DNA from 3 places in the Micromonospora sp. H33 genome. Region 3 is predicted to be linked to each of the others. Evidence: riboswitches for the same ligand, from Rfam matches in the RefSeq annotation. Region 3 holds a riboswitch; each other region holds the start of a gene.

Region 1 (7,803 bases), on a different contig from region 3:
ATCCGAGCGACGGCGCCGTACCCGCAGGGTCGACCCGGGTGCCGGGCACCCGGGTCGGAGCCCGTTCGGATCAGTCATGACTCCCACGTTCGCCCGCGCCGGGGTGAAGGTGGCTCACCCGGGCCGGGTGGTTCGCCGCCGGCCGACCCGCGGGGCCGGGGTGGCGTCACCGCAGCACCGGGGCGACGGCGACGTGGTTCTGGACCTCCCGGACGCCGGGCGCCGACCAGACGATCCGCTCCACCTCGGTCCGCTCGGGCATCGAGTGGACCAGCCCGCGGAGCACGACGGTGTCGCCGTGCACGCGGACCGTGATCCGCTCCGCCTCGGTGGCCCGGTTGCGGGCGAGCGCGTCGACGATCCGCTCGGCGAGCCGGTGCCCGTCGGGGCGGGCGGCCGGGCGGACGGAGAGGCCGTTGCTCACCCCGCCGACGCCGGTCAGGCGGGCGACCGCTCGTTCGGCGGCCCGGCGCTGGTACTCCCAGGCCACCTCGCCATGCAGCGTGACCCAGCCGTCCGACACGCTCACGTCGATCCGCTCCACCGGCACGAACGCGTTCCACTCCAAGGCGTGCGTGACCGCGGCCGCGAGGTCCGGATCGGGGCGCTCGGCGCCGGTGCCGATCTGCACGGTGAGGTCGTTGGCGACGGCCCGGACGCGGGGTACCCGGTGCGCGGCGCGCTCGGCCGCCCACTTGCGGGCATAGCTGTCCACCCGGCCGGTCAGGGTCACCACGCCCTCGGACACGGTCACGCCGATCTCGTGCGGCCGTACCCGGGGCTCGAAGGTCAGCTCGTCGAGCACGGCGGCCTGGATGTCCTGGTCGGTGCGGCTGACAGTCGCGACAGTCATCGTGGCTCCCTCCTCGGTGGCAGGCGCGCGCCCGTCCGGAACGATCCTGTCCGGGCCGTGGGTGAGGCACCCTCGCCCGAGGCGGGTGAGGGCGTGTCTGGGAGCGCTTCTATAGACAGACGGTGAGCGCGTTCCTCGGTGCCGGGAGCAGTCTCCCCGATCACCGGAGCCAGGGCAGCTCCGGTCGGAGCAGTTCGTCCCACCACGACTCCATGATCGCGGGGGAGATGCGGGCGCCAGGTAAGGGCGGGCCCCGGACGACAACGTCGTCCGGGGCCCGCCCTCGTCTGTGTCAGCCGTCCAGGTTGGCGGGGGAGTTGGGCCGGTCCACGTCGACGAACTCGATGTCGTCGACCGACCGGTCGGAGCGGCCCACCGCACGCGCCGCGGTGCCGGCGGCCCAGCCGATCGCCGCCCCGACCAGGGCGGCGCTGATCACCAGGGTCCACGGCAGAGCCGGCCGCCGGCCGGCGAGGGCGTCGAAGGCCAGGGTGGCCCGGCGCCGGGCCTCCTCGGCCGCCGTGCCGACCAGATCGGTGGCGTCGTCGGCCAGGTCGGTGCCGCCGCGGCGGGCGGAACGGGCGGTGTCACGGACGCTGTCCCCCGCGGAGCTGACCGCCGAGACCAGGTGCTGCCACGCCTGATCCGCGATCCGCTCCGGCCTGCCACGCCGCTCCAGCAGCTTGGTTCCGAACATGTCTACCTCCTCGGGGTGCCGAAGCCGGCGGCCACTTCGGACCTGGCGTCTCTCCGGCGTGTCGCGGTCCTCTTCGTCCGGCATTGCCCCGGGACGGGGCGCCGCAAACCGGCGTCAGCGGAGGACGACCACCGCTGCCACGCCGTGCGCGAAGTCGTCGTCGTCGTCATCGTCGTCGTCGCCCCCGCCGCCGAAGCCGCAGGCCAGCATGAGGGCGAGTAGCGCGCCGACCCCGGCCAGCGCGGCAAGTCTTCGGATCATCGATCGTCCTCTCCGTCGCGGTACCGTCCTGCCCGCCGATGCTAGGGCCTGTGTCAAAGCCCCTGGCCGGCCTGCGGCGGGCCGCCTCGGCTCGACCGAGGACTTTGACACCGGCCCAAGGCACCGGGGACAACCCCACGAGGCAAACGCGCCGACCCGCCGGCCGCGCACCTCCCGGGCACGCCCGGGAGGTCGGGTTGCGGCCGGACTGGCCGAAGCCCGCTACCCTGGTCGGCGACCGTCAGCGACCGCTGATGGTTGGGGAAACAGAAGGTAAAATGTCCGGACATAGCCGACTTGACCCCCCGGACCACAAGAATTGCTCATCCCGAGGGGTGGCGACCGAGGGCGTCGGAGGAATACTCTCGGTCGCGGCCCGCGTACTGATGAGGCGCCCGTCGGACGGGCGAGTGGAGGTGCTCGCGTGAGCCTGTCGATCGTGAAGTCGGTTCTGCCCGGGGGTGTCGTCGAGATCGCGCCGCGCGGCGAGATCGACGTAGACACCGCGTACGAGGTGCGCGAGGCGATCGCCGAGGTCCTGGCCAAGGGGCGTCCGACCCGCATCGAGCTGAACATGCGGCTGGTGACCTTCATCGACTCCGTCGGCATCAGCGCGATGGTGGCCGGCTTCCAGACCGCCGAGGTGAGCGGCGTCAAGCTCGTGGTCACCGAGCCGAGCCGTTTCGTGCACCGGCAGCTCTGGGTCACCGGCCTGCTCGGGCTCTTCGGCGCTCCCGAGCCCTACTACGCGGGCGCCACGGCCCCAGAGGTCCTCCCGGGCGCCTAAGAGGCTGTCGGGTCGAGCCCGGTGAGGTCGACGTCGGTCACCTCGGTGACCGCCCGGACCGCCGTCACCGACGCGTACCCCTCGGCGAGCAGTGCCACGTCGGTGCCCGCCTGGGCCGCCTCGCCCGGCTCCTCCAGCGCCGTCCGCACGAAGCCGTGCCCCGCCTCGGCCACCGTCATCTGCACCTGACCGAAGCTCGCCAGCCGGCCCCGGCGGACCCCGCGCAGCCGGGCGCGCGGCACGTCCGGGGCGTTGACGTTGAGCACGCTCTCCACCGGCCCGGCCGTCAGCCGGGGCAGCAGGTCCAGGGCCACGTGCGCGGCGGTCGACCAGTGCCGCTCGGCGTCGCGGACCCGGGCGGCCGCCGCCACCGCCGCGCCGCCGCTGACCGCGGTGGCCTCGCCGGCGGAGAGCACGTCCAGGGACACGGCCATCGCCCGGCAGCCGTTGGCGGCGGCGGTGAACGCGGCACCCACCGTCCCCGAGTGCAGCACGGCACGGCCGGCGTTGGCGCCCCGGTTGACGCCGGAGAGCACGACCGACGGCGGCGGCCCGAACGCCCCGTGCACTGCGATCAGCGCGATGAAGCCGGGCGAGCCGCCCACCCCGTACGCCGGCACTCCGTCGAGCCCGGGCAGCGGGTGCGGATCGACGACCACGTGACCGCCCCGCTCCACGGCGGTCATCGCCGCGCTCGTGCCGCTCGCCTCCTCCCGGGGCGCGGCCACCACGACGTCGAGGCCCCGGTCGACGGCGGCCCGGGCCAGCGCCGCGATGCCGGGCGCGGCGATCCCGTCGTCGTTGGTGATGAGGACCCGCACGGTCATCGCTCGGCCGCCCGGTCCGCCAGCTCGTCCGGGGTCGTACGCTCCTGCGGGCGGCCGCCCGCCGGCACGAGCCGGACCCGGTCCACCAGGCCGGTGATCGAGTCGAGCCGGCCGGTGCCGAGGCCGTGCCGGGTCACGTTCAACGCTCCCGCCGCGGCCCCGGTGCGGACCGCCGTCCGGATGTCGCCGCCCCGGGCCACCACGGCGGCCACCCCGGCGGTCATCGAGTCGCCCGCCCCGCGCGGGTCGGCGGCCTGGAGGCGGGGCATCTCCACCTCGAACACCTCGCCGTCGACCAGGGCGAGCGCCGGCTTGTCGGCGCGGCTCACCACCACGTTCTCCGCGCCGCCGGCGTGCAGGTCGTACATCGCCCGGGCGAGCTGGTCCTCGTCGTCGCCGGCGGCCCGGCCGTCGGCGATCAGCTCCTCGTGGCTCACCTTGAGGAAGAACACGCCGCTGTCCAGCACGGCGGCCAGGTGCTCGCCGGCCAGGTCGACGACCACCTTGCCGCCGTTGGCCCGCAGGTCGGCTGCGAAGCGCCGGTACAGCTCGGCCGGGACGAGGTGCGGCTCGTGGGGTCCACTCAGCACGCTGACCGGCGCGCGGAGCCCCTCGCCGAGCGCCAGGTTGTACAGCTCGTCCAGCTCGTGCCGGCCGAGCGCCCCGCCCGGCACGTCCACGACCTCCCGGCGGGCGCCCTCGCGCCGGTCGTGCACGTACCCACCGCTCCCGCCGGAGTCGCGGACCACCACCTTGAGGTCGACCCCCTCGCTGACCAGCAGCGGTTCCAGCACCTGGCCGATCTCACCACCGAGCGCCGTGCAGAGCACCACGTCGACCCCGAGCGACATGATCATGCGCGCCTGCCAGACGCCCTGCCCACCCGGGTGCAGGTGCAGCTCGGGCGCCTCGCTCGGTTGGTCGACCGTCACCGTGAGCCGCGGCGTCGGCGCGAAGACCATCACATGCTCACTCACGGGCACCGCCTCCCCGCCCCGGTCGTCCGCCACGATCCGTCGTACCCCATCAGCTGACGGTAGTCGGGCGGGTGGGTGAATACCCGGTGTCCGCGCGGTGTCCGGTCGGACGTTGCCAGCGTGCGGGCGGGTGGACGACGATCGGGCGAGGCGACGACGGTGGGGAGACGGCGTGCTCAGGCGGGATTCCTTCAGCTACACCGTCCAGGCGCGCTGCGCGCCCGCGGTCGCCGCCGAGTTGCTCGCCGACCCACTCCGGCAGGTGGAGCTGCACCCGTTGATCGTCCGGGTCCGTCGGCTCAGGCCCCGTCCCGGTGCCCGCGCCAGCTACGCGATCACCGACCGGCTCGCGGTCGGGCGGCTGCGTCTCCCGGTCACCTACCGCGCCGACGTGCTGGTCGCCACCTCCGACGAGGTGGTGACGGTCGCCCGGCAGTGGCCGGCGACGATCGTCCGCAACCACACCCGGCTCGGGCCCGAGCCGGACGGTGTCCGCATCGACGTGGAGATCACCCTCGCCGCGCCGGCGCCGCTGTTCGGGTACGCCTTCGCGCAGGCCCGCTCGGCCCACCTGGGACTCGCCAGCCGGCTCGGTGCGATGCTGGACGCCGGTCCGGCCGCCTGACCGACGACGGGCCGGAGCCGTCCGGTCACCCGGACGACCCCGACCCGAACGTCGTCAGTACACCGACAGGTGCACGTGGTTGGTGTGGTCGCTGGACGGGTCGCCGTTCGCCCCGCTGTACGACTTCCACCCGCTGCTGGGCAGCCAGATCTGCCGGTACCAGATCACGTAGAGCACGGCGAGCCGATCGGCGTTCTTGACGAAGAACGCCGACAGGTTGTTGCCGTACGTCCGGTCGCCGCCGGTCGCGTCCCCGCCGAAGCCGTTGGGCTGGGCGGCGAAGTCGCAGGCCCGGCCCTTCGGGTGCTCACCCGACCCGCCGGAGCGGTAGCAGGAGACGTACCGGGTGAAGCCGGCCGCCTTGGCCTGGTTGAGCGCGTGGAGCGTCCGCGGGGTGATGCAGCCGTCCGCGGGCGTCGGGTCGTTGACGCTGCACGACTCCCGCGGCCAGGAGCCGTCCGAGTTGCGCGGGGCGGCGGCGGCGGTCCGGGACGCGCTCCGGCTGGCGGGGGCGTCGGCGCGGGAGTTGGCCACGGTCAGCGCCTTCTCGGCCTGCTGCTTGCGCTTGGCCATCACGGCCTGCTGCTTGCGCTGCTCGGTGATCTCCACCTCCACCGCGAGCTTGGCCTTGGTGACCTGGTCACGGGTTTCCAGCAGCTCCTTCAGGGCCAGGTCCTCGTTGGCCGCCACCGCGTCCAGGGCGGCGGCCCGGTCCATGAAGCCCTCCGGCGAGGTGCTGTTGAGCAGGGCCGACGCGGCTCCGAGCCGGCCCGTGCGGTACGCGAGGCCGGCGATCTGGCCGACCCGGGAGGTGCGCTCGGCGAGCTGGGCCTCGGTGGTCTTGAGCTGCGCGGCGAGCTGCTGCTGGCGCTTGACCGAGGTGTCCAGGGCTCGCTTGGCGTCCAGGAAGCCCTTGCTGGCCGCCTCGAGCTGGGCCCGCAGGGCGGGGGTGCCGCCCTCCGGGTCCGACCCGGGTGCGGCGGCCTGGCGGGCCGGGGGAGCGGCCGCCGCGGGGGCGACCGGCGCGGCGCCGAGACCGAGGGTGAGCGCCACGATGAGCAGGGCCGCCACTCGGGCGGCAGGTCGTCGTACGGATACCACTTCTGGCATCTATCCACATGTCCTTCCGTCAGCCGCCGACCGGGTTAGCTGACGGGTTCGGGACGGAAGATCCCTACCGCTCGACGCGGATGCACCCCAGGTACCTGGTTCCCCGGCTCGCCCTGTCGGGCGATTAGGCGGCGGCCGCCGCCGGCACCGGTGCGTGCCGCCTGGCGGAGGCCGGAACAGAGCCTACCGGTGCCGGTGTGACAGATGCAGCGGAAGTGACAGACGGTGTCGGCGTGATCACGGCCCAATCCGACAAAAAGGGATAATAGTCGCTCTAATCACGCACGTGTTGGTTACCACTCAACCGACCCGCAGACCCCCGGAGCCGCACCGGGCTCGATCTGCAACGTCGCGTGCTCGATGCGGAACTCATCCCGCAGGGCGGTCCGTGCGGCGGCGAGGACCGCGCCGACCTCGGCGCCGGGCGCCATGGTGAGGTGCGCGGAGGCCACCTCCATCCCCGAGGTGAGCGTCCAGACGTGCAGGTCGTGCACCTCGGCGACACCCGGGACGGCGACCAGCCGGTCGTGCACGGCGGTGACCTGGAGGTGTTCCGGGGCGGCCTGGACGAGGATGCGCAGCGCGGCCCGCCCGAGCCGCCAGGTGCGCGGCAGGATGAACACGCCGATGGCGACCGCGACCAGCGGGTCGGCCCACCACCAGTCGGTGGCCGCGATGAGCAGGGCGGCCCCGATCACGCCGAGCGACCCGAGCAGGTCGCCCAACACCTCCAGGTAGGCGCCCTGCACGTTGATGCTCTCCCGGGCCCCGGACCGCAGCAGGGCGAAGGCGCCCAGGTTGGCGAGCAGGCCGAGGACGGCCACCGCGAGCATCGGACCGGTCCGCACCTCCGGCGGGTCGCCGAAGCGCCGGACGGCTTCCACCACCACGTAGATCGCGACGCCGGAGAGCAGCACGGCGTTGGCGAGCGCGGCCAGCACCTCCAGCCGGTAGAGGCCGAAGGTCCGCTGAGGGTCGCCGCTTCTCCGGCGGGTGGCGGTGAGCGCGGCGAGGGCCATGCCGATGCCGAGCACGTCGGTGAACATGTGCCCGGCGTCGCTGAGCAGGGCCAGCGAGCCGGTGCGGAACGCCGCCACGGCCTCCACCACCATCAGGGTGGCGAGCAGGGCGAAGGCCGCCCAGAGGCGTCCCCGGTGCCGCTGCGCCGCGTTCGCGACCGACCCGTGGTGGTGGTCATGACCTGCGCCCACGCGGACACCTTCCGTCACCCGTCCGGACCCGCGTCCAATCTATGCTCACATCGCTATGTATGCAACTGAGGGTCGGGCGCCCGACTCTCAGCCGATCGGGTCGACCGTGGTGAGCCGCTGCGTGGCCCGGGACAGCGCCACGTACAGGGTCCGTACACCCGACCCGGGGTCGGCCCGGATCTCGCCCGGAGCGACCAGCACGACGCCGTCGTACTCCATGCCCTTGGCCTCCAGGCTGGTCACCACCTGCAGGCGCGGAGCGCCGAGCCCGCCCAGCCACCCGGCGACCTCGTCCCGACGCGGCACCGGCGTGATCACGCCGACCGTCCCCTCGACCTCGGCGACCAAGGCACTGGCCGCCTCCACCACCGAGGTCTCCAGCTCGGCCGGCGGCACGACCAGCTCCACCGGGTCGACGCCGGTGGAACGGACGGCGGTCGGCAGCGGCAGGTCGG
Region 2 (7,803 bases), on a different contig from region 3:
TCCAGCATCGAGGGCTGGTAGGCGACGTCCGGCACGCCCCGAGCCTACCGCATCATCGAACACGCGTACGACCGATGGCCGGTGCGGCGCGGCGGTCACCGGGCCGACGGGTAAGGTCGCGGGGCGGTGCGGGCCGGGCCGTCGGGCCCGCCCACGACCGGAGAAGGAGAAGCCTGTGCAGGTGACCCCCACCGACCGGCCGGTACCCGCGGCGAACCCCGCCGCACCGCGGCCGGGCGGCCGGCTGCCGTCGCTCACCGGGCTGCGGTGGATCGCGGCGCTGCTGGTCTTCGGCTTCCACGTCGCGACGATGGGCATCGTCGCCGAGCCGAACCATAAGGCGGTCGTCGACCGGGTCTTCACCCTCGGCCTGTCGGGCGTGCAGTTCTTCTTCATCCTCAGTGGATTCGTGCTGGTGTGGTCGGCCCGCCCCGGCGAGGCGAAGCACACCTTCCTGCGCCGTCGCGTCGCGAAGGTCTACCCGAACCACGTCGTCATGTTCGTGGCGGCGCTGCTGGTCGCGTACGCGTTCGCCGACCCGGTCAACCCCCGCGCCGCGGTGGAGAACCTGCTGCTGCTGCAGGCCTGGGATCCGACGCCCGGCATCTTCTACAGCGTCAACACGGTCAGCTGGTCGCTGTCGTGCGAGTTGTTCTTCTACGCCTGCCTGCCGTTCGCCCTGCCGCTGATCCACCGCATGCGGGCGGGCGCCCTGTGGTCCGTGGTCGTCGCGGTGCCGCTGCTCATCCTCGCGCTCTGGCCGGCCCAGGCACTGGTGCCGGAGGAGAGCCGCTGGTGGTTCACGCAGGTCTTCCCGGTGGTGCGCTCGCTGGAGTTCTGGCTGGGCGTGGCCGCCGCGGAGCTGCTGCGCCGGGGCCGGTGGCGAGGCCCACGGCTGGGTGTGGCCAGCGTGGTCTTCCTCGTGACCTGGGTGGTGGCGAGCGGCTGGATCCGGGCCGAGCTGTGGGCGGCACTGCTGTCGGTCGCGTACGTCCTGGTCATCGCGGCCGCGGCCGACGCGGACGTCCGGGGCCGGCGGACCGTGTGGGCCAGCCGCCCGATGATCTGGCTCGGGGAGGTCTCCTTCGCCTTCTACCTGGTGCACGTCCTGGTCATGGTGACCGTGCTCCGACTGACCGGGCACTACGGCGTCGGCGTCGGCGGCTGGTGGGGGCCGGCCGCGGTGGTGGGCTTCCTCCTGGTCAACCTGGTGCTCGCGGCGCTGCTGCACCGCTACGTGGAGACGCCGATGATGCGGCGACTCGGGCCACCCCGCCGGCCGCGACCGGCCGCGCCGGACGCCGGCAGCCGGGCGCACGCGCAGCCCGGCCGTGCGGACCAGGACGCCGTGCCGTCGCAGCGGGCCGCCGAGCCGGACCACCCGAGGGCGTACGCGGGCGACCGCGGCTGACCGGGTCCACGCTGGTCGGTCCGGCGGGTCGCGACGACACGCTGGTGACGGGTGCGATCGGCCGACCGCGACGGTAGCGTGGCATCGTGCTTCCGGTCGCGCTCACCTGTCCGTTGTGGTGGGTCGTGCGCTGGGCCTCCCGGCTGATGGCCGGTCTCGCGCTGACCGCCGGCCTCACCGTCGGCGTCTCCGCCCCCGCCCAATCCGCCGGGCAGGCCGAGGTGGCGGTGGCGTCGGCGACCAGTGACTGCTTCGCGTTGTCCATCCGGCGAGCGGCGACCGACATCGCACCGACCGTGCAGGTCGCAGTCGAGGCGCCGGCGGTCGGGACCGCGCCGCACACCGTGCCGGCTGGGTCGGGAGCGGACGCCGCGCCGGCTGCCGGAGCCGTGCCCGGCGACGCCAAGCGGGTGACGCCGGTGGCCACCGCCGAGTGCGGCTCCCTGGCCGGCCGGTTCCCCGCCAGCTCCGGCTCGCGGGCTCCGCCGCGCAACTGATCGACCCCCGGACCGCAGCCCGCCGCGCGACGCCGGTGACGACCGCCTGAGCAGTCCCGGCCCGTCCCGTTCGCTGCCTCCGTACCCGTGCACTCCCCGCCGCGCCGCCGGTCCGCGCCCACCCGGGCAGCGACCCGCGTGCGCCGTCCCCGTCGCGATCCGATCCCGTGAGGTTGCCGACATGAACACCGTCCTCCACGAGTTCCTCATCGACGTCCCCCGGGCGACCGCCATCTGGTCCGCGCTGCTCGTCCTCGCCCTGACCACGCTCACCGTCCTCGCCGCACGACCCGAGCGGGACCAGCCCGCCGCCGAGCCGCCGCCCGTGGACGAGACGGCCGACCTGCGCCGGTACGCCGAGGAGGTGGCGGTGGCGGCGGCTGGCGCGGCCCAGACGGCGCGCCGCCGGCGGAACGCCTGGCTCACCGCGCAGGAGGAGGCCGACCGGGCCTGGCAGGCGTACGACGAGGCGGAGACCGCCACCCGCCGGCTCACCGCCGCCGCCGCGCTGCCCACCCCCCGCACCCCGCGCACCCCGGCGGAGTACGCGGCGCGGGAGCGGTGGCTGCACCGGGCCGCGGTGGCCGCAAACTGGCGCGGTGACCTCTCCGCTCGGCAGCTCGGCGACGTGTTCGGCCACCGGGACGGCTGGGACGCGCGCCTGCACCCGGTCGAGCAGGAGATCGTCTTGACGCGGGCCGTACGGGACGGCAAGCTGGCCGCCTACCGGGCCGCCGCCGCAGCCGAACGGGCTGCCTGGCGCGACGCCGAGGTGGCCGCCGAGGCGGCCCGTACGCTCGCCGCCGAGGCGTACGCGGCGGCCGAGAGCCTGCGTCCGGCCCCGCGGACGAAGCCTCGGATGGCGTTCGCCCGACGGCCGGTCACCGCTGCCCGCTGGCGTCCCGCACGCGCGCTATTTCCGTGAGCCCCGTCACACCGACGTCGAACCGGTCAAGGTTCTCAGTCCGGTCGATTTTCTCCGTCGCTTTCCGGCTGACCGCCGCCGCTTGTCCCGTTCTCGACCTACCGTGCCCTAATCACCGCCCGTCCCATTGAGTCGCGTCAGTGCGAAACTGCCCGCAAAATTGCTGCCATGATCGAGGTTTAAGCAGCTCAGAGCGGGTTGGCAGGCCGCTGACCGGCCAGTAATGTCGGCGCGGTCCGGTGCGGTACCCGATCGCAAGAGGCGACGCCGCGCCGACCCGCTCAATCGCCGCATGGCGAGCCGGGGACCCAATGCATCTGGGGTGAATCCGCGATCTTCGCGGTAGGGCGAACTTCCCGCCCGAATCCGTCAGCTAACCCGGTAGGCGGTGTCGGAAGGAGTTTCATCCTCGTGCAGCACGACCCCACCCCTCGGTTCATCCCCCACCTCCACGGCACTGCGGTGCCCGCGCCCGTCCGGCTCTCCGCCGCGCGCTGACGCACCGCCCCCCGCCCGGTCTCGCCGGGCGCGTCCCCTCGTGGCCACCCGCCGCCGGACCCGGTCCGCGCGGCCGGCCCGCCGCTGCCTGCGGCCGGCCCGGTGCGCCGCCAGCCCCTTGAGTCCGTGGAGGAATCCTTGAAGCACACTGTCAAGCGCCAGCTCCGTCGTCTCGTCACCGAGCGTCCGTTCCAGGTGGCCGCCGCGTCGGCCGCCGCGCTCGTGCTGGCGACCGGCGCCAGCGCTCTGGCCGCCGGCTCCGACGAGGCCCCCGCCTCGGCGCAGACCTCGGCCTCCGTGGCCGAGCTGCGTGGTGACACCGCCGCCTCGCGCGGTCAGGCCCGTGCCGTGGCGGTCGCCCCGTCGAGCGCCGCCCCGTCGAGCGCCGCCCCGTCGAGCGCCGCCCCGTCCAACTCCCCGGCCGCGAAGGCCGCCGCAAACCCGGACGTCACCAAGAAGCCCAAGCCGCCGAAGTCGAAGGTCCTGGACTACAACTACGAGGCCCAGACCACCTTCTGGAACTGCGGCCCGGCCGCCGTGCGGAACGCCCTCAGCGCCACCGGCATTGAGCGCACGCAGGATGAGCTCGCCGGCCCGCTGGGCGCCGACGAGTTCGGCACCGACTCGGCCAAGGACACCACCCGGGTGCTCAACTCGATCGTCAAGGGGAACCCGTACCGGACCCGGATGATCCCGGGCACCGCGACACCGGCGCACATGGACCAGCTCCAGGCCGACGTGGTGAAGGCCATCACCGACGAGCGGGCCGTCGTGGTCAACATCGCCGGCAGCGCCACCGATACGGCGGGCGGCTGGCACTCGTTCCCCGGCGGCCACTACATCGCCGTCGTTGGATACAAGGACGAGGGGCGACTGGTGCGGATCGCCGACTCGGCGAGCCCGGCGGTCCCGTCGTACTGGATGACCACCATCGACCTGGCGAACTGGGCCTCCACCCGGGGCTACTCCGCCTGACCCACCGCTCGACCGACGGGCGCCGGCCCCCTTCCCGAGGGGCCGGCGCCCGTCGGCGTTCGCGCTGCCGCCGCTGGCTGCGGCCCGACGTCCCCGGATCGTCGTCATGTCGAGGCGACATGGCGAGTGGCCCGGCCATGACGAAGCGCCCGCCCCGGGTACCGGGACGGGCGTTCGCGCGTATCTGCGGTTGGTCAGCCGCGCTCGGCGACCTGCGTGACGAAGGCCCGCCAGGCGGCCGGGGAGAAGGTCAGCGCCGAGCCGGTCGGGTCCTTGGAGTCCCGGACGCCCACGACGCCGGGAAGGTTGTCGGCGACCTCGACACACGCCCCGCCGTTGTTTCCGCTCTTCGTGCTCTTGCGCCACTGCGCGCCGGTCAGGTCCATGATCTTGCCGCTTCCCTGAGCATGTCTAGGGACTGCGACCGCGAGAGGGCTTCCCCGCGGATGCGTTCCCACCGTCGACTCAGCGTAGCAATTTCCGCCGCACCCTCGACTATTTGTGCCTGCGCCTGACCGTCCACACGGGCGACCGTCGCCCCGTTGTCTTGCTCGGCAAGGATGAACGGCCCGCCCAGCCCGGAGTACATGCCGACCGTTGCGGGAACGACATGGACGGACACTGTCGGTAGTCCCGCGCAGGCTGCCAGGTGGGTGCACTGCTCGCGCATCAGCTCTCGGTCGCCGTATGCAGTCCGGCGAAGGACCAGCTCGTCTATCACTGCGATCAACATCGGGGCGTTGTCGCGGCGAAGCACCGCCTGACGCTGGATTCGCGCCGAGACGAGCTGGTCGACTTCCTCGGCGGTCAGCTTCTCGCCGGCCAGCGTCGCCCGCGCGTATGCCTCGGTCTGTAGCAGGCCCGGGATCCACGCCAGCTCGAACCAGCGCAGCGACACCGCCTCACGCTCGATGTCGGCCCAGGGGCGGAACCACGCTGGTTCTCGGCGCTTCAGAACGTCCGGCCAAAGCTCCGTCACCTCCCGACCGAGGATCGCGGCGACCCGAGCGCGGTGCCGTGTCTGTGGGGTACGTCCGTGACTCGCCCACTTCGCCGCCGTCTTCGGGTCGACGCCTATCTGAGCTGCGAGGCTGTCGGCGGTCTCGCCGGCTTCGGCCATCGCCGCCACGACTGCATGGTTCATCCTGAGCCCTTCGCAGAGTTCCCTGGAACGTTCTGAGCGTCCAGAGGAAATAGTCCTACGTGGTGTAGTCGGCTTACAACTGTCGGCAGGGTGCTTTGTAGACGGCGCGGCCGGTGGAGGTGACCCGAAGCCCGGCGGCCAGCGCCAGTCGCGGGGCCGCCCCTGGCAATCGGCGGGGCGGCCCCCTTCCAACCAGTGAAGGAGGTTCCGCCGTGCGTCTCCGCTTCTGGCGCTGCAAGCCCACCCCGCCGCCCCTTCCCCGGCGAGTCCGGGGCGCGAACCTGCCGGCCGCCCTGTTCGCACCCACCCGGCCGATCCCGACCGTCCAGCCGGGCCGCGCCGGGGCCTTGACGCCGGCGCAGGAGTACCGGGCGAACGGGGGCCGCTGGTGACGATCGCCGTCGGCCGCACGATCCGTGTCCCCGAGGACGCCTACAGGTTCGGCACCGGAACTCTGACCCTGTCCATCACCGAGGTCATCAGCAGCACGGTCGTTGACGGCGCTGTCTGGGTCCAGCTGAAGGGCCGGGAGATCCGCCCGGACTGGTCGGTTGCTCCCCGAGAGCGGTACGCGGCGGTCCGGGTCGACGCCGTGACGGAGGTAGAGCCGGTGAGGGGCCGGTGACTCGACGCCGAGCCGAACATGTTCCGTCCCGGCCCACGTGGCGCTGCCGGGCGTGCGGGATCGCGTGGCCGTGCTCGCCCGCGAAACTCCGCCTGCTCGGGGAGTACCGCGACGACCGAACGGCCCTGCTGGTCTACCTGGCGACGCTTCAGGCCGAGGCCGCCGAACAGCTCGCCGAATTGGACAGTGGCACGCCGGCGGCCAACCTGACCGAGCGCTTCACCGCCTGGGCCCGCGCGCGGTAGCTGGCCCACCAGACGCCCGTCTCCAACTCGCTGCTTTCCCCGGCGCGGAGACGGGCCGGGCTCGACCGCCACCTCGCCCGGACGCACGTCGCCGCTGCAGCCTTCCTACCACCGCGGCAAACGGGTGACCCATCGCCGCAGCCCCTTCCGGCATCCGCGAGTGACGCCCGGCCGTGCTCTCTTGCGGTAACCCGAGTACTGATGGAGAGTGATCAGGTGGGCACCAGGAAGGAGATCAGTGAGCTGTCCCCGGACGCCGACCTGGCCCGGGCTGACTCGCTGGCGCGTGAGATCTTCTCGGACGTTGCGAACAAGTGGGCGTTTCTGATCATCGAGTTCCTCGGGCAGCGCACCATGCGCTTCAGCGAGCTGCGCGACGAGGTCGGCGGGATCAGCCACAAGATGCTCACCCAGAACCTGCGCATGCTGGAGCGCAACGGCCTGGTCGAGCGGACAGTGCACCCCACCGTCCCGCCCCGCGTCGATTACAACCTCACCGAGGCCGGCGAAGCCCTGCGCGGGGTCGTGGACGGCATGTGCGGCTGGACCCAGCGCTACCTGGGCCACATCGAGGCTTCCCGCAGCCGCTTCGGAGCTGCCCAGGACGGGCCCTAGTCGAGGACGGCGGTCGCCTCGACCTCCACCAGATGCTCGGGCACGTCCAGCGCCACGATCCCGAACAGCGACGCCGGCGCGGCCGGAGTGACTCCCAGCTTCGCCGCCGCCCGGGCGATCCCGTCCAGCAGTACGGGCATCTGCTCGGGCTTCCAGTCGACAACGTGCACGGTCAGCTTCACCACATCGTCGAACGACGCCCCGACCCCGGCAAGCGCCGTGGCGACGTTGAGGTAGCACTGCTCGACCTGCGCGGCAAGATCCCCCTCACCGACCGTCTTCCCGCCCGCGCCCCAGGCAACCTGCCCGGCGACGTGGACGATCTTCGACCCGGTCGCCACCGACACCTGCCGGTACACGTCGATCTCCGGCAGCCCGCTCGGGTTCACCAGTGTCACAGCCACGATGAGTTCCTCCTCGTACGCTCTCCTGCGGTAACTAAATAACCGTAGGAGACCGCTTCCGGCCTGGGAAGAAGGCACTTTTCCGAGACCCAGGCACCGTTCGGTGACCGTACCGGCAGGTCTGCCAACCGGGGGGGGCATCCATGTTGTCGTGTGGCCGACCAACATGATGATGCCGTTGGGACAGCGGCTGATACTGCTCGCATGCCCGGCGCGAATGACTCACCCGCCACCATGACCCAGATCGGAGTCGGTGTACCGGGATGACATGGATCGAGTCCGAACTGGCAGGCATGGTTGTCACCCTGATCGCGCACGCGATCGGTCTCCCTGTCGCGGCAGTAGGCCTGTACTTGATCTATAGGACGACACACGACCATGAGGCGTTGTTTTCGTGCCCGAACTGCTACGGCGGCCGGTTCGGGCCTCGCATGGCGCCACGACGAGCGCGCCTTGCCTTCCAT
Region 3 (7,803 bases):
GGTCATCACGCGTCCCGTCAGTCGTGCCCGTGACCGGGGACGCCGTGGTCGGCGCCGCCGGTCGGGGCGGGTGCGCTCGTGCTGGTCGGCGTCGGTGCGGCCGGGACGGCGGTGACCGTCCCGCCGGCTGCTCCGGCGACGATGGTGAACTCGGCGGTGCGGACCACGCCGCCGTGCTGGAAGTCCAGGTAGAGCCGGTAGGCGCCGGCGGAGGGTACCTCGGCGAGGAAGGTCACCTCGGGGCCGGGTTTCGTCCGCCCGTCGCCCGGCGCGCCGTCCGGGTGGACGTGCAGGTACGCGAGGTCGCCCTGGCGCAGCGCGACCAGGTGCCCGTACGCGCCCAGGTAGGGCTCCAGGTCGGTGACCGGTACGCCGTCCCGGCTCACGGTCAGCGTCAGCTCGCTCGTCCGGCCCGGCTGCGGTGTTCCGGCCAGGGTGACCGTGTAGCCGTCGACGGTGGTGCTGGTCGCGGGCGCCGGAAGCGGCCGCTCGGCCAGCGCGCCGGGGACGGTCACGTCCACGCCGAGGGTCAGCGGCTCCCCGCCGCCCGGCGTGAAGTCGGCGAAGACCCGCCACACGCCCGGCCCGGCCAGCGGCGAGTCGACCCGCCAGGTCCCGTCCGAGGACATCTCCGGGTGCACGTGCCGGAAACCGCTGAGGTCGCGGCGGGCGACGATCAGGTGCATCCGCTTGTCGTGCGCCACCTCGTACGCGGTCACCGGCGCGCCGTCCGGCCCGGTGATCTGGAAGGCGAACTGCCCGGCGGGCGCCGCGACCGGCCGGAGGGTGTGGCCGCGCTCGGAGACGAGCAGGCCGCCGGGCAGGTCGGCCCCGCCGGTGTCGCCGTGCCCCGTCCCGTCGCCGTGCGGGGTCTCGCCGGCGTGTCCGGTGTCGTCGTGGCGGGTCTCGGCGGCCGGGGCGCCGGGGCCGGTCACCTGGCCGACCCCGTACGCCGCGCCGAACACCGCCGCGAGCCCGAGCGCGAAGCCGCTCAGCTTCGTCGCCGTGTTCATGGTTACCTCGGTTTCCCCGTGCGGCCGTCAGGCGCCGACGAGGTCGTAGCCGGCCTCGTCGACCGCGGCACGCACGGTCTCGATGTCCAACGGGCTCTCGCTGGTGACGGTGACCTGGCCGGAGGCCAGATCCACCCGGACCTCGCTGACGCCCTTGATCGCGCCGACCTCGGCGCTGACCGAGCTCACGCAGTGCCCGCAGGTCATGCCCTGCACCTGGTACGTGGTGGTGACCATGGAACCTCTCCTTCTCCGGCACCCACAATACCCCTGGGGGGTAGCTGCTCAGGACACTAACATACCCCCCACGGGTACGCTATCCTTGTCGGCATGACCACACCAACGCCCGCCCCGACCCGGGGCTACACCGCCACCAAGGACCAGCTGGTCGCGCGGCTGCGCCGCGTCGAGGGGCAGGTCCGGGGCATCGAGAAGATGGTCGACGAGGACCGGTACTGCATCGACGTCCTCACCCAGATCTCCGCGATCCAGGCCGCGCTGGACAAGGTCGCCCTCGGCCTGCTCGACGGGCACGCGCGGCACTGCATGCACGAGGGGGCCGCCGAGGGCCGCGCCGACGAGATGGCCAGCGAGATGATGGCCGCCGTCGGCCGGCTGATGAAGCGCGGCTGACCGTCCCTGGCTCGGCCTTCCCCGGCTCGACCCGCCGGCGTTCCGCCGCAGTTCGCGGGGTCCGCGACGCCGAACACATCCCGCAACGAGTGGATCAACGCGCCGGCCCGGCGGAACCCCGGTCGGAAGCGGCCGGGTCGAGCCGCACCCGGCGCAGCAGCTGGGCGTTGAGCGCCACCACGATCGTCGAGGCGGACATCAGCACCGCCGCCAGGGCCGGGCTCAACGCCAGGCCGGCCCACGCGAACACACCGGCGGCCAGCGGCAGGGCCACCACGTTGTAGCCGGCCGCCCAGCCCAGGTTCTGCCGCATCTTCCGGTACGAGGCCCGGGACAGCCGGAGCACGGCGCTCACGCCGCGCGGATCGGACGAGGCGAGCACCACGCCGGCCGACTCGATCGCGACGTCCGTACCCGCGCCGATGGCGATGCCGACGTCCGCCCGGGCCAGGGCGGGCGCGTCGTTGACGCCGTCACCGACCATGGCGACGGTCAGGCCCCGCCGTTGCAGCTCGGTGACCTTGCCGTCCTTGTCCGCCGGCAGCACCTCGGCGAACACCTCGTCGACGCCCGGGCGGAACCCGAGGTCGGCGGCGACCGCCTCGGCGACCGGCCGGGCGTCCCCGGTGATCATGGCGATGGTGTGCACGCCCTCCGCCCGCAGCTCGGCGATGGCCTGGCGCGCCTCGGGGCGTACCTCGTCGGTCAGGGCCAGCGCGCCGAGCACGGTGTCCGGCAGGCGGATCAGGTGCAGCACGGCCGCACCCCGTTCCGACCAGCGGTCGCTCGCCGCCGCGAGCGCACCGGGGAGCCGTACGCCGAGCTCCCGCAGCAGCGCGGGGCCGCCCACCGCGTACTCCCGGCCCTCGATCGTGGCCTGCACCCCGCGGCCCGGCAGGGAGCGGAAGCCGCTCGCGGCGGCGGGCCCGCCCCGCCTGTCGACGGCGGCGACGATCGCCCGGGCCAGCGGGTGCTCGCTGTCGGACTCGACGCCGGCGGCGATGCGCAGCACCTCACCCTCGTCCACGTCCGGTGCGGCGGCCACGTCGGTGACGACGTGCTCCCCCCGCGTCAGCGTGCCGGTCTTGTCGAAGAGCACCGCGTCGACGGTCCGCATCCGTTCCAGCGCCAGCCGGTCCTTGACCAGGATCCCGCAGCGGGCCGCGAGCGCGGTGGAGAGGGCGATCACCAGCGGAATCGCCAGGCCCAGCGCGTGCGGGCACGCGATGACCAGCACGGTGACCGTCCGGACCGCCGCCTCGTCGGCGTTGTCGAGCGCGGTCCAGGCCAGCACGGTCACCACGGCGGTGACGGTGGCGACGTAGAACAGGCCGGCGGCGAAGCGGTCCGCCAGGACCTGGGCCCGCCCGCTGGACCGCTGCGCCTGAGCCACCATCCGCTGGATGCCCGCGAGTGTGGTCTCCTCGCCGAGCGCCTCCACGCGGACCCGGATCGCGGAGTCGGTGGCGACGGTGCCGGCGACCACCCGGTCCCCCACCGACCGGGTGACCGGCCGGGACTCCCCGGTGATCATCGACTCGTCCAGCTCGGCGCTGCCGTCGGTGATGCGTCCGTCCGCCGGCACCCGCCCGCCCGGCCGCACCAGCACCACGTCACCGACCCGCAGCTCGCTCACCGGCACCCGGGTGACGCTCCCGTCGGGGCCCACCCGCTCGGCGTCGTCCGGCAGCAACGCGGCCAGCGCCGCGAGCGCGCCGCGCGCCTGCCCGATCGCCTTCATCTCCTGCCAGTGGCCGAGCAGCATGATGGTGACCAGAGCGGCCAGTTCCCACCAGAAGTCCAGGTCGAAGGCACCGAGGCTGGTGGCCAGGGACGCGCCGTACGCGACGGTGATCGCCATGGCGACGAGCAGCATCATCCCCGGGGCGCGGTCGCGGACCTCCCGGACGGCACCCACCAGGAACGGCCAGCCGCCCCACCAGAACACCACCGAGCCGAGCACCGGCCCCACCAGCGAGCGGCCCGGGAACTCCAGCCGGTAGCCGAACCACTCCATGACCAGGTGGCTGGTCGCCACCACCGGCAGGGTGAGCACCAGGCAGACCCAGAACCGGCGGCGGAACATCTCCGGGTCGTGCCCCGCATGCCGGTCGTGCCCGCCGCCGGGCGAGTGCCCCCCGTGCGGATGGTCGCCGCTGGGCTTCGGGTGCCGAACCATGCCCTCAACATGCCTTCCCGCACCCGCCCGTGGGGCACAACCGTCAGGTCCGGCCGCCGACACCGCACCGCGCGACCTGCGTCGGCGGGTCACGCTGGCTACCATTCGGCCGATGGCCCTTCGGATTCCGCACCACCCGGCCCGCCTCCGCGCCGGGTCGCCGACGCTGCCGCCGGCCTCGCGCGGCCGCGCCCGCCCCGGCACGACCGTCACGGTACGTGGCCGCACCGCCACCTCCGAGCACCCCTCGTGAGGAGTTCCGGGAAACGCTGAACCGACCGACCCGCCGGGCCGTACCCCGCCCTGGATTCGTTGGGAGACATTCGATGGGCGCCGACCACACCCGTCCCGCTCCGTCCGCCCCGCCCGGGGTGCGGCGGATCCTCATCGCGACGGTGGTCCCCCTCTTCCTCGCCACCCTGGTCGCCGCCCTGGTGCTCTGGCCGCGCGACGCCCGGGAGGCCGACGCGGGCACCGAGCCGCCCCGCTACCACGGCACGGTGACGAAGGTGGTGACCGAGCCGTGCCCGCCCACCCCGGAGGCGCCGCAGGGTGGTCCGGCCACCGGTGACGGCCCGTGCGGCACGGTGACGGTGCGGGTCGACCAGGGGCCGGACGCCGGGCAACAGGTCGAGACGCCGGTGCCGGCCGGTCCCGGCGCGCCCGAGGTCGCCGTCGGCGACGAGATCATCCTGGTCGAGCTGACCGACCCGGCCGACCCGTCGGCCAGCGCGTACAACATCGCGGAGCACCAGCGCGGCAAGCCGCTGATCTGGCTGGTGGCGCTCTTCGCCGCCGCGATCGTCGCGTTCGGCCGGTGGCGCGGCCTCGCCGCGCTCGCCGGCCTGGCCGCGAGCTTCGCCATCCTGCTGACGTTCGTCCTGCCCGGGATCAGCGCCGGCCGACCGCCGCTGCTGGTCGCGGTGGTCGGCGCCGCGCTGATCATGTTCGTGGTGCTGTACCTCACGCACGGCGTCACCGCGCAGACGTCGGTGGCGGTCCTCGGCACGCTGGGCAGCCTGGTGCTCACGGGGGTGCTCGGCACGCTCGCCACCGCGGCCACCCACCTGACCGGGTACGGCAGCGAGGAGGCCACCACGCTGTCGATGTTCCAGGCCGACGTCGACCTGCACGGCCTCCTGCTGGCCGGCATCATCATCGGTTCCCTGGGCGTACTGGACGACGTCACGGTGACCCAGGCGGCCACGGTCACCGAGCTGGCCCACGCCAACCCGGGACTGACCCGGGGCCAGCTCTACCGGTCCGCGACCCGCGTCGGCCGGGCACACATCGCCTCCACGGTGAACACCATCGTGCTGGCGTACGCGGGCGCCTCGCTGCCCGTCCTGCTCCTGCTGACCGCCGACTCGCGGGCCGCGACCCAGATCCTCACCACCGAGTTCCTCGCCCAGGAGATCGTCCGCAGCGCGGTCGCGACGCTCGGCCTGATCGCCGCGGTCCCGCTCACCACCGCGCTCGCCGCCCTGGTCACCACCGCCGGGCGGCGCGGCGGCGGAACGGCGGACGCGGACGTCCCCGCTCCGGCCCCCCGGCCGGCATCCGAACGGACGGACGCGCTGGAGGCGCTGAGCGCGCCGCGCGCCGGCACCACCGCCCCCGCCACCCCGGGTGGGTGGCCCGACCGAGACAGGAGCACGGACACCGGATGGTGAGACTCCGCACGGTGACGACGCGGTGCCACCCGCCTGATAGATGCGTCACTGATTACGCAGCGCGCTTACGGAATCGCGCATTTGGTCGGCTTCGGGACGTAGATCCCCAGCACTCCTGTCAGGTAACCTCGCTGCCGGTCACCGCCGAAGGCGCGCACAGGCGCCAGCGGGGCCACCGCCCAATCGCCGCGAGGCGAGCCGGGGAACCAGGTACGTGGGGTGAATCCGCGCCAGCGGTAGGGGCCGCTTCCGTCCCGAACCCGTCAGCTAACCCGGTCGGCGGTCGACGGAAGGGAACACTGTGACGGCACCCCTACGCCGCTGGTTGACACCCGTGGTGGCCGTGCTCGCCGCGCTGGCCGTCTTCGCCGGGCCCGCCCCGGCGTCGGCCGCCCCCACCACACCCCCCAAGCCCTCGGGGCACGACGGGGAGCCGAAGCTGCTCGGCGACCTCATCGAGTCCCGGAACCGCGAGTTCGTCAAGGCCAAGGCTCAGCTGGACAAGTCGAACAAGCGCCGGCTCGTCCTCGAACTGGAACTCCGGCGCGCGCAGGCCGACCTCGACGCCCTGGCCCCACAGGTGAACGAGATCGCCGCCCAGTCGTACCGGACCGGGCGGATCGGCGCGATGTCGATGCTCCTGGGCGCGAACACCCCCGACTCGTTCATCGCCCGCGCGTCGGCGCTGGACGAGCTGAACCTCGTCAACGACAAGCGCCTCGCCGTGGTCAACGCGGCGAAGAACCGCGCCGAGCAGGCCAAGCTGGCCCTCGACGCGGAGGTCCGCGAGCAGCAGAAGCTGACCAACGACCTCAAGCGCGGCAAGACCGAGGCCGAGAAGGCCCTCCGCCTGGTCGGCGGACGGGGGCTCACCGGCGGCCTGGTCAGCGCCGAGTCGCCGGTCGCCCGGATCGCCCCGGGCCGCACCGCCGACGGCGACTGGCGGTCCGAGTCGTGCAGCGAGAACGACCCGACCACCAGCGGCTGTGTCACCCCCCGCACGCTGCACATGCACAACGAGGTGCGGCGGGCCGGGTTCAAGCGGTTCGTCGGCTGCCACCGGTCCGGCGGTCCGTTCGAGCACCCCAAGGGCCGGGCCTGCGACTGGTCGCTCCAGAACAGCGGGTTCCGCGCCTGGTACAACAACGACATGCGCCGGTACGGCAACGACCTCACCGCGTTCCTCGTCCGCAACGCCGACCGGCTCGGCATCTACTACGTGATCTGGAACCGGCAGATCTGGTTCCCGGCGACCGGCTGGAAGTCGTACAGCGGGCCGTCCGCCCACACCGACCACGTCCACGTGTCAATGCTGTAGCCGACGACTGAAAAGGGCCGCCCCGCGACGTGCGGGGCGGCCCTTTCGCGTAGGCCCGGCGGGGCGTGCGTCGTGGCGTTGGCGGTCGTCCGGCAGCGGCCCGGCGTATGTTCGGCAGCGGCCCGGGGGCGTGCGACGTCGGATCAGGCGGCGGCGCGGGCGGCCGGGTCCGCGCCGGACAGGTCGTCGGGGCCGGCCACCGTCCGCACCTCACCGGCGGCGAGGCGGTACGACATGCCGATGACCGCACACCGGCCGGCGGCCACGGCGGCGGCGAGCGCCTCCGATTCGTCCAGCATCGCCTCGACGGTCTGCGCGATGTGGATGTCGACGATCCCGCCGAGGTCGGTGACGCCCTCGGCGTCGGCCCGGCGCAGGCTGGGCACCACGGCGTCCACCACGGCCCGCAGGTGCCCGGGTGGCTGCGTGCCGGTCGCGTCCGCCTCACGGGCCGCCTGGACCGCCCCGCAGGAGTCGTGGCCGAGCACGACCACCAGCGGCGTGCCGAGCACGTCGACCGCGTACTCGACGCTGCCGAGCACCTCCGAGCCGAGGGTGTGCCCCGCGGTCCGCACCACGAACAGGTCACCCAGGCCGCGGTCGAAGATGATCTCGGCGGCGAGGCGGGAGTCGGAGCAGCCGACGATCACGGCGAACGGCTGCTGCCCGTCCGCCACCGCCGCCCGACGGCCCGCGTCCTGGTTGGGGTGGCGCGGTTCGCCGGTCACGAACCGCCGGTTGCCGGCGTACAGCTCGGCGAGCGCCTGTTCTGGGCCGGTCGGACCACCGACGGCGGCCCCGACGGGCTTCCGATCCGGGCCCGGCTGCGTGCCGGGCGTTCCGCGACGACTCATGCCCTCACCTCGTCCCTGCGGTGACGAACCTGGTGGGACCCGGACCGGCGCTGGACTCGGGCTGCCACCCACCGTCACACGCAGCAAAACACACGTCAAGGCATGCGTGATATGCACTTCATATGTCGCTGGC

What was found. A riboswitch is a leader RNA that binds a small molecule or an ion and turns the genes downstream of it on or off. The one in region 3 is predicted to bind cyclic di-AMP.
Region 1: linked by a shared signal. The riboswitch ahead of ACTMS0_RS06505 (coiled-coil domain-containing protein) and the one ahead of ACTMS0_RS02060 (coiled-coil domain-containing protein) in region 3 are both predicted to bind cyclic di-AMP.
Region 2: linked by a shared signal. The riboswitch ahead of ACTMS0_RS17140 (C39 family peptidase) and the one ahead of ACTMS0_RS02060 (coiled-coil domain-containing protein) in region 3 are both predicted to bind cyclic di-AMP.

Annotation. Positions count from the first base shown of each region.
Region 1 is NZ_JBQHDE010000002.1:195,562-203,364, forward strand. It holds gene ACTMS0_RS06470 (BON domain-containing protein) at 167-853, opposite strand; gene ACTMS0_RS06475 (hypothetical protein) at 1,146-1,550, opposite strand; gene ACTMS0_RS06480 (hypothetical protein) at 1,665-1,811, opposite strand; gene ACTMS0_RS06485 (STAS domain-containing protein) at 2,236-2,598, shown strand; gene surE (5'/3'-nucleotidase SurE) at 2,595-3,425, opposite strand; gene ACTMS0_RS06495 (1-phosphofructokinase family hexose kinase) at 3,422-4,402, opposite strand; gene ACTMS0_RS06500 (SRPBCC family protein) at 4,575-5,027, shown strand; gene ACTMS0_RS06505 (coiled-coil domain-containing protein) at 5,082-6,137, opposite strand; cyclic di-AMP (ydaO/yuaA leader) riboswitch at 6,146-6,278, opposite strand; gene ACTMS0_RS06510 (cation diffusion facilitator family transporter) at 6,431-7,348, opposite strand; gene ACTMS0_RS06515 (HelD family protein) at 7,436-7,803, opposite strand, start outside.
Region 2 is NZ_JBQHDE010000006.1:301,093-308,895, reverse strand. It holds gene ACTMS0_RS17160 (alpha-ketoglutarate-dependent dioxygenase AlkB) at 1-8, opposite strand, end outside; gene ACTMS0_RS17155 (acyltransferase family protein) at 176-1,411, shown strand; gene ACTMS0_RS17150 (hypothetical protein) at 1,498-1,908, shown strand; gene ACTMS0_RS17145 (hypothetical protein) at 2,090-2,833, shown strand; cyclic di-AMP (ydaO/yuaA leader) riboswitch at 3,102-3,236, shown strand; gene ACTMS0_RS17140 (C39 family peptidase) at 3,458-4,306, shown strand; gene ACTMS0_RS17135 (DUF397 domain-containing protein) at 4,501-4,692, opposite strand; gene ACTMS0_RS17130 (DUF5753 domain-containing protein) at 4,683-5,450, opposite strand; gene ACTMS0_RS17125 (hypothetical protein) at 5,663-5,842, shown strand; gene ACTMS0_RS17120 (hypothetical protein) at 5,839-6,075, shown strand; gene ACTMS0_RS17115 (flavin reductase) at 6,072-6,320, shown strand; gene ACTMS0_RS17110 (winged helix-turn-helix transcriptional regulator) at 6,537-6,935, shown strand; gene ACTMS0_RS17105 (RidA family protein) at 6,932-7,339, opposite strand; gene ACTMS0_RS17100 (hypothetical protein) at 7,603-7,803, shown strand, end outside.
Region 3 is NZ_JBQHDE010000001.1:430,875-438,677, forward strand. It holds gene ACTMS0_RS02025 (heavy metal translocating P-type ATPase) at 1-6, opposite strand, end outside; gene ACTMS0_RS02030 (hypothetical protein) at 18-1,013, opposite strand; gene ACTMS0_RS02035 (heavy-metal-associated domain-containing protein) at 1,041-1,250, opposite strand; gene ACTMS0_RS02040 (metal-sensitive transcriptional regulator) at 1,344-1,646, shown strand; gene ACTMS0_RS02045 (heavy metal translocating P-type ATPase) at 1,741-3,825, opposite strand; gene ACTMS0_RS02050 (hypothetical protein) at 3,938-4,078, shown strand; gene ACTMS0_RS02055 (YibE/F family protein) at 4,152-5,498, shown strand; cyclic di-AMP (ydaO/yuaA leader) riboswitch at 5,665-5,795, shown strand; gene ACTMS0_RS02060 (coiled-coil domain-containing protein) at 5,800-6,816, shown strand; gene ACTMS0_RS02065 (carbonic anhydrase) at 6,960-7,670, opposite strand.